DNA from 2 places in the Enterococcus innesii genome. Region 1 is predicted to be linked to the other one. Evidence: a T-box and tRNA genes for the amino acid it is inferred to sense, from the RefSeq annotation. Region 1 holds a T-box; the other holds one or more tRNA genes.

Region 1 (4,740 bases):
GAATACTTCCGCATTTATTGCCGAAATCGCTACGTACGCTCAGCCCGTGGCACAAGCCAACGATTTATATGCTTCTGTGATGATCGCACAAGCCATTTTAGAAAGTGGTTGGGGCCGAAGCAGTTTATCAAAAGCACCAAATTATAATTTATTCGGGATCAAAGGCAGCTACAACGGTCAAACCGTTTATATGAGTACCTTGGAGTACTTGAACAATCAATGGTTGACTATGAATGAACCTTTTAAGCGCTACCCATCTTACACGCAATCATTCGAAGATAATGCACGTACTTTACGCTCAACCTCTTTACAAAGCGGTGTCGCGTATTATTCTGGCGCTTGGAAGAGCAATACGACTTCATATCTTGATGCAACCGCATGGCTAGCAGGTCGCTATGCGACTGCACCAAACTATGCTTCTTCCCTGAATGCCGTGATCCAACAATTTGGTTTGACGCAATATGACACACCAGCTTCTGGCAATGCCGGTGGTGGTGCCACAGCTAGCGCATCAACCAATACCACGACTACAACGGCAGCTGTTAGCACGAGCGGCAGTCAAACCTATACAGTCGCTTCAGGCGATTCGGTCTGGTCGATTGCTAACAAACATGGCATCTCCATGGATCAGTTGCGCAGTTTGAACAACATCAAAAACGATTTTGTTTATCCGGGGCAAACGTTGAATGTCAACGGCAGCACCCAAAGTACTTCGACAACTTCAACAGTATCGATCGTCAATCGTAATACTTCAGCAACTACATCAGGCAACACCTATACCGTAGTTTCTGGCGATTCGGTCTGGTCGATTGCCAATAAGCATGGCATTTCGATGGATCAATTCCGCAGCTTGAACAACATCAAAAATGATTTTGTCTATCCAGGGCAAAAAGTTGTCGTCAGCGGTGGATCGTCTACGAATACCAGCAGTACTACGACCGTCAGCACGGCATCAACGGCTAGCCAAAGCAGTGGCGGCACCTACACGGTGGCAGCTGGCGATTCGGTCTGGTCGATTGCTAACAAACATGGGATTTCGATGGATCAATTCCGCAGTTTGAACAATATTAAAAACGACTATGTCTATCCAGGACAAAAGGTGGTTGTCAGCGGTAGTTCCGCAACGAGTACTACAACAAGCACGACCGTCAGTAGCCAAACCAGCAGTAGTGCTGCAGGCAATACCTATACGGTGGCAGCGGGTGATTCAGTCTGGTCAGTTGCCAATAAACATGGGATTACGATGGATCAATTCCGCAGCTGGAACAACATCAAAAATGATTTTATCTATCCAGGACAAAAGGTGGTCGTTAAGCAAGGCGGCACGGCAGCTACCACCAGTACTTCCACGACAAATGGTTCTTACAAGGTCGCATCGGGGGATTCCGTTTGGGGAATCGCAGATAAGTTCGGCATCACGACGGATCAATTTATCCAATGGAACAATATTCAAAATAACTTTATTTACCCAGGACAAACAGTTAGGGTAAAATAGATTGCTATTCCTAATGATTTTTGTTAGGATAAGTGCAAAGAAACTTTCACGTTTGAGAAGGAATAGTAGAAGTACGGTGGGACTTTTAGAGAGTGCATGGTTGGTGGAAATGCACAGCACACCTTTCGAACTCGTCTTCGAGTGATATCTGACTGAACCTGAATTGGCTAGGCAGATACGGCGATGGCCGTTAAAACATCGAGGTCTGCTTTTTTGAGGAGCAGATAAACTTAGGTGGTACCACGTTGATAACGTCCTATAAAAATCATAGCGATTTTTATAGGACTTTTTTTAAGTTTTGCTAGTTGATTTGACGAGCAAAACACCAATTTTTAGGAGGAGTCCATCGTGAATTACAATCACAAAGAAATCGAAAAAAAATGGCAAAAATATTGGGCGAAGAAAAATGAATTCAACACCCATGATGAGCCGGACAAACCAAAATTTTATGCGCTAGATATGTTCCCATATCCATCTGGACAAGGATTACATGTCGGACATCCAGAAGGCTATACGGCTACGGATATCTTGAGCCGCTTCAAACGCAGCCAAGGCTACAATGTACTGCACCCAATGGGCTGGGATGCCTTTGGTCTGCCTGCCGAACAGTATGCATTAGACACTGGAAATGATCCAGCGGAATTCACAAAGAAAAACATTGAGACCTTCCGTCGTCAAATCAATTCGTTAGGCTTCAGTTATGACTGGAATCGTGAAATCAACACGACAGACCCTGAATACTACAAGTGGACCCAATGGATCTTTACCAAGCTTTATGAAAAAGGGTTAGCTTATGAAGCTGAAGTTCCAGTAAACTGGGTACCAGAGCTTGGAACTGTGATCGCCAATGAAGAAGTCATTGACGGCAAGAGCGAACGGGGCGGCTATGATGTGATCCGCAAACCGATGCGCCAATGGATGCTGAAAATCACGGCGTATGCTGATCGTTTGTTGGACGATTTAGAAGAAGTTGATTGGCCAGAAAGCATCAAAGAAATGCAACGCAATTGGATCGGACGTTCTGTCGGAGCCAACGTAACGTTTAAAGTGGCAGGGATGGAAAAAGACTTTACCGTCTTTACGACTCGCCCAGATACCTTGTTTGGTGCGACCTACGCCGTATTGGCGCCAGAACATGAGCTAGTGGCCCAAATCACTACCCCTGAACAAAAAGCAGCCATTGATGCCTATGTAGAAGAAGCATCGAAAAAATCTGATTTGAACCGAACAGATTTGGCCAAAGAAAAAACCGGTGTCTTCACTGGTGCCTATGCCATCAATCCCGTGAATGGCAAAGAGATCCCGATCTGGATCGCCGATTACGTTTTGGCTTCTTATGGAACAGGTGCGATCATGGCGGTTCCTGCCCATGACGAACGTGACCACGAATTTGCCAAAACATTCGGCTTAGAGATCATTCCTGTATTGGCAGGGGGCAACGTGGAAGAATCTGCCTATACCGAAGATGGACTGCATATCAATTCAGACTTTTTGGATGGGCTAGACAAAGAGACTGCCATCGAAAAAATGGTCGCATGGTTGGAAGAAAACCATGTTGGGAAAAAAGAAGTCAGCTATCGTCTTCGCGATTGGTTGTTCTCTCGTCAACGGTATTGGGGGGAACCAATCCCAATCATCCATTGGGAAGATGGGACGACTACGACGCTTCCTGAAGATCAGCTGCCGTTGCGTTTGCCAAAAACCGACAATATCAAACCAAGCGGTACTGGTGAATCGCCATTAGCCAATGTCACGGATTGGGTCAATGTCACCGACCCTGAAACTGGGAAAAAAGGACGTCGGGAAACCAATACGATGCCGCAATGGGCTGGAAGTTCCTGGTATTTCTTACGTTTTATCGATCCTCATAATAAGTCTGTTTTGGCTGACTACGATAAATTGAAACGCTGGATGCCAGTCGATATTTATATCGGTGGCGCAGAGCACGCTGTCTTGCATTTACTTTATGCTCGCTTCTGGCATAAATTCTTGTACGATATCGGTGTTGTACCAACGAAAGAACCATTTGAAAAATTGTTTAACCAAGGGATGATCCTTGGGGAAAATAATGAAAAAATGTCAAAATCCCGCGGCAACGTCGTCAATCCAGATGATGTCGTCAACCAATACGGTGCGGACACCTTGCGTTTATATGAAATGTTTATGGGACCACTGGATGCATCGATCGCTTGGAATGAGAATGGTCTTGAAGGCAGTCGCAAATTCTTGGATCGCGTGTGGCGCTTGATCGTCGATGAAAATGGCAAAATGCGCGACCGCATCACGACATTCAACGATGGCAAATTGTCGAAAGTGTACCATCAAACCGTTAAGAAAGTGACGGAAGATTTTGAGCAGCTGCACTTCAATACGGCGATTTCCCAATTGATGGTCTTCGTCAATGAAGCCTACAAAGCCGATGCCTTGCCTTACGAATATGTCGAAGGATTTGTGCAGCTATTGGCTCCGATCGCACCGCATATCGGGGAAGAGCTCTGGTCGATCCTCGGAAATGACAATGGGATCTCATATGTGCCATGGCCAACCTATGACGAAAGTGCCCTAGTGGAAGATGAGATCGAAGTCGTCTTTCAAGTCAATGGCAAAGTTCGCGCCAAAGCAATGGTGCCAGCGGATGCCGAAAAAGCAGTGCTTGAACAATTGGCGCAAGAAAACGAACTTGTCCAAGAACAGCTCCAAGGAAAAACGATCCGCAAAGTGATCGTTGTACCGAATAAATTGGTCAATATCGTTGCAAACTAAACGCTAAAAACGTAGCTGCCTAACAGATCGACAGTCTGTTAGGCAGCTTTTTGGTAGCGACAAAGAAAAAAAGTGTTACTGAGTGGTTCTCAGCAACACTTTTTTGTTATTTTTTGCGAATGATCCCATAGAACAAAGCGGCTGTTGCGACCAATGGAATCAAGATCACTAGTAGAAAGCCGTTTGGATACGTAGCGCGAGTGAAAATTTCTGATGAAGCATCACTTCCGCCAAATAGATGATTGGAAATCATGAACTGAGCCATCATAGCAACGATTGCGACAAAACCAATTGCAGCACCAGTACCGACGAATAATTTTTTCTTTGCGTTGTTCATTACATTTGCCCCTTTTATAGTCTCTATGTATCATTATACAAAATTTGGATACGTGTTCAATCTGATTTTGTCAAATAATTGATTCGTAATACACTTGAAATGTTTCTGACATATTTAAGCGCCAAAAAAGCCAAAATTCCGCTTG
Region 2 (4,740 bases), 1.8 Mb from region 1:
GAACCAAAGCCGAATTGTATACCAGAACCCAACCAGAGAAAGAACATAGTCCCAAGCGTTGCAATTGCAGAAGCGACCATCAATACTGCCGTTTTGCTCCAAAGAATCTCTTCTACCGATAATGGCAGTGAAAGAAACAGGGATTTATGTCTTCGTTCTTTTGGTAAACAATCAATCGCCAAAAATAAAGAAACAGCAAGCAATAGAATCGGTAAATATCCAGTAAAACTTCGTTGCAATGCCTGTATCCCCGTTTTTTGCTCCATGACTGCTTGAGAGAGTTTCTTATTCGGCAACTGGCTGAAGGCTTCCATAAGCTTAGCGGTTGAAGCATAACCAAAGCGACCGTCATAGGCAGCGTAGTAATTTTGAAACGTATAATAATCCGGTGTATAAAAAACATTTCGTTCATCGGTAAACTGCAACGCCAATTGGTACCACGTACTTGTTCCTTGTGCATAAGCTTGCCAGTCTTCACCAGCTAGTTCATCTAAACGTTGTTTTTCCGCTTCGTTCCATGGGGTAAACATTTCAACTGCTAAGCTTGCCGACCAATGGTCAGAAGGATTGGCTGCTTGTTGATCAAGAAAATCTTGTCGCACAGTATAGCGTTGTTGCATTTCCGTTTCATCTACTCGTTCAATCGGGCGAAAATCTTTTTGCCAAAAACTGTAAACGCCGCTGTAGATAAGAAGCAAGCAAAAAAGACCAATGGTTTTCTTGCTCTTTAAGAGTTGTCGTAATTCAAAGAAAAAATAGTCTTTCATCCTTTGCCTCCTTTCAACAAGCGATTCTGTTTATCCGCAACGAGCATGATGCTTAAACATAGGAAGATCCACACCACCGTGAGCAGCCAACTAGCATAGACTCCCCAAGAAGTACCAGAACCCAAAGCAAAGGCGCCCGAATAAAATTTATCCATAGCAGCTAGATGAACTGGTAACAGTGGGATCTTTTGCAGCATCGGAATCAAGCCTAACCCATAAAAAAGCACTAGCAAAAAGAAAGAGACATATCGATTGGCTGCGATCATATTCATAACAAAACCTAAGCATTCGATCAAACCAATCAGCAAGGCAAAAGAAACCATACTATATAAAACGCTTTGCCAAAAAGGTACGGCGACCCAATCCCCACTGAGATAGACGGCTACTGGATACTGCCAATCCCCGAACTCCCCCAAAAGGCTCATTGAAAGAAAGACACCTGAGAAGAACACAACCAAAACGCCTAAATTTGTAATCCCTTTGACCACAATTTTACTTAACATCCGAATCGGAAAAATCTGCGGGTACGAGCGAATCAAAGAGAAGTGTTCTCTTTCTTCTATCAAATTGTCACTGGCAAAAAAAGCCCAAAAGAAGAACCCAAAATTCAGCAAAAGCGTTATTGCCAAAGCGACAGCGGTCTGGGTATTGGCAGCCGTGAGGACCGGCTCTTTTTCTTGCTCGGCTAAGGCTTGATAGACCGTTTGCTCTTGTTCGATCGTCCACATAGGCGGTAAAAAGGCTTTGTCATCAACTTCAGACGCCCAAATCTGCTTTTTTAGTTCTGCAATTTGAATACTCGTTTGATTAAATCGTTCGTATTCCTCCATAATCAAGTTGGATAACTGCCGTGAGGTCAGTGTATTATTTTCAAGCAAAAGTTGATACACCTCTTGCTCATCAGGCGAGCCCGACTGATTGGCTTGGTAGCGATCAACAAGCCTTGAGGCTTCGGCTTTTTCTGCAGTGATCGTAGCGGGCAAGTTGATGGGTTCCATTAGTTTCAAATAAACGGAAAAACAGCAGCCTAAACTAAAGGCACCCATGAGTAGGAAGATAAATATTCTTTGTTTCGCAGATTTGGCTAATTGGTTTCTAAAGTAATTCATTTGCTCTCCTCTCAAAAAATCATTCATTCTTTTAGCATACCGTTTATGACAAAAATTGCAATCCATTGTCTGAATATTCTTTTAAATAGCTCTTGGAAAAGTTATTGACAAACCTGTCAAAAATCAGGTAAGATATTTTTTAGACGCGGTGTGACAGAACTACTTCAGCCTGCGTTACCTTCTATAGTATCTGCGGAAATGACGGAATGGCAGACGTGCAAGATTGAGGGTCTTGTGAGCAATCGCTCGTGTGGGTTCAAATCCCATTTTCCGCATCAGTACAGTTTCCCCTTTGGGGAAGCTGTTTTTTTGTTTGCACAAAAAATTCCCCCCTGGCGATCCTTCAATGAATTCTCTCGATCGCTTGATCTTGAGCACCTACTCCTAAAAAGTTAATAGTAACCCTCCTTTCCCTAAACACAAAAAGTCCAATAAAAATTCTTTTATCATTGCATTCATAGATATTTTTCATATAAAATGAACAATATAACGATTATTGATGAAAACTAGTTCGATGTTCCGTCATTTCTTATTAGCGTGTCAGAAACAGTTTCTTGAATGAACGAGTGATGGAAAATCTTTTCAGCATTTATTCCATTCACCTGACTTCTTCCTTCCCCCCGATGACCAAACAACAAACCTCTTCCGACCGTTTTCTCAGTTACTTTTGATAGAAAGAAGGAGCCTAATGAAAAAAAGAATACTGACCACCCTATTGTCATTCGTTATTTTCCTTATCGGCTGCGGCAAGGCAGATGAAGAACTGTCAGAGACCGTTGCACTTGGCATCGAAGCACGACTGGAATATACAAACCAGTCTGGAACGGGCTGGAGCTATTATCAACCTGCGACCTTAGAATTGCTGATTGCAGGCAGCCATGCCGAACTGGCTATTTTGGAAGAACTTGATTCTTCCGACGAAGATCTTCAGCAATTGATCAGCCACACGGTTGATTTGATGGCAACCGCTGAACGAGCGCTAGTGGAGCGTCGGATCGATGTCCCTGCTTGGTTTGCTGCCCGCATTGGTTATAGCCAGGCTCTGGTTGCGATTCATGAACGGAACCCTATCATTCTCAGTAATCAAGACAACCTCAACAGTCTACTGGAGGTAGCAAACGAAACGATTCCTGAAGCCGACCCACGGGAAAAGCTGGGGCTTTTAGCAGACGATATTGAACAGCTTCAAGAGCTCACAGAAGATACGCTTACTCTTCATCGCAGGATCGAACTTGACGATGGACTCACTGCCACTGTTTACCACACAAGGGAAACGAATGTTGACGTCTTGGTTTTTGCGAAGTCCGATGAGGAGTACGCATCTGGGTTTACTGTTCTTAATCGGGAAACTGCCGACGAGCAAAAAGCTGCCTTCTATGAAACGATTTTACGAGCGCTGGTCATAAATATTCCTCGTGAATCCTTGATGTTTATGAATCGATTCGATCAATCTTCTGATGAACATCAGTTGGCGGTGATGACCTATGGCTTTGATCATGACATTGACCAAGTCATGGTCGCTACCGTTTATCAGCAGCTTCAATAAGCTAGCGCCAAACGCAAAGCCAGCAAAACAATGATGAACAAACTCAGACCGAGAGTAAGAAATCTTCAGAACAAAGACGAGGGATAGCCCGTGCCAAAGCCTATACTAGACGGATGACTTTTCCCGTACTCGCATGATACGACAACTAGAATTTGAGGGCGTTTCCCATGATGATGCGCAATGGTCAGTGGACCACCTCACTATCGACTGGAACGAACAAGCGTTGCAAAAAGCAAACAGCTACCGTCTCAGGATGAATCTACCTCATGCCAATATCCGTCGTTTATTGGCTTCAGAAGTCTTTTCAGCAGAACAAATCGACTCTGCGATGACAACCATGGATAATTACAAACTAACAAAAAAAGGAGCATCGCGATGCCCTTATGTTGCCCCTTATATTGTTGCTATTTTTTATACCCAAGAAAAGTCTCGATTTGATGCGTTCATTCGAACAAAAAAGTGAAGTTTACCAGAGACTCACGAGGAGGAGAAAAATGAAAAAACAAGTTTTGCTGCCCTTATTGCTGCTATTATGCCTGATTTCAGGATGTGGGACGAGAAATTCAGCAAGTCCTGAGGAACTTTCTGAGCGCATCGGTGCCGCTTTAGATGCCGGTTGGGAACATACCTATCATGCAGAAAATCTTACTTATGAGTTAAGTATTGAAAATCTCGAACTGATGATTCGAGGCAAAGAAGCAGAATTGGCCTTTCTAGACCAGGTCAATAGCAACTCAAAACACAAGGCGGCATTCATTGAAAACACGGAAACAATGATCGCACTCGCTCAAGAAGCGATCGAAGCTCGCTATCTGGATATGCCCAGTTGGGTTACCGCTCGCAATGGCCGGATCGAAGCCTTACTTGCCCTCCATGAGGAAAGCCCGATCATCGTCAGTAGACGAGCAAAATTGCAAGAATTATTCAATGAATACGAAGAGGATTTGGCACTAGTGACAGTTGGGGCAAACAATCCACTTGACGATGAAGAAGCGGTCAATGAAGATTCACGAGAAAAGCTTGGTTTGACACCTGATACACTTGAACACTTACACCAACAAAGCGAAGACCAAGAAATCGAGTGGCAGACCGCTATTGATTTGGCGAACGGTGTGACCATGAATGTCTTTTCAACAAAACATGAGCCAGTGGAGATTCTCACATTTACGAATGCTGGCGAGACCTATCCTTCCGCAATCACTTTGTTTAATGGCCAAACGACGGAAATCGTTCCCGAGATAAGGACTCCTTACGAAGCCGTTTCCGCTTATTTTAACGAAATAGCCGCTGCTGTTTATGAAACGATTCCATCTGGCTA

The links. The T-box of region 1 lies ahead of leuS (leucine--tRNA ligase). A T-box ahead of a tRNA ligase gene usually reads a tRNA of that ligase, here a tRNA-Leu.
Region 2: it encodes a tRNA-Leu, which carries the amino acid that the T-box ahead of leuS (leucine--tRNA ligase) is inferred to sense. The anticodon was not compared.

The regions. Positions count from the first base shown of each region.
Region 1 is NZ_AP025635.1:1,593,289-1,598,028, reverse strand. Features, by position in the region: gene ENLAB_RS07430 (muramidase family protein) at 1-1,495, shown strand, start outside; T-box leader at 1,538-1,757, shown strand; gene leuS (leucine--tRNA ligase) at 1,844-4,258, shown strand; gene ENLAB_RS07420 (hypothetical protein) at 4,365-4,595, opposite strand.
Region 2 is NZ_AP025635.1:3,348,572-3,353,311, reverse strand. Features, by position in the region: gene ENLAB_RS15660 (ABC transporter permease) at 1-767, opposite strand, end outside; gene ENLAB_RS15655 (hypothetical protein) at 764-1,876, opposite strand; tRNA gene ENLAB_RS15650 (tRNA-Leu) at 2,069-2,151, shown strand; gene ENLAB_RS15645 (hypothetical protein) at 2,565-3,422, shown strand; gene ENLAB_RS15640 (Ltp family lipoprotein) at 3,556-3,885, shown strand; gene ENLAB_RS15635 (hypothetical protein) at 3,917-4,740, shown strand, end outside.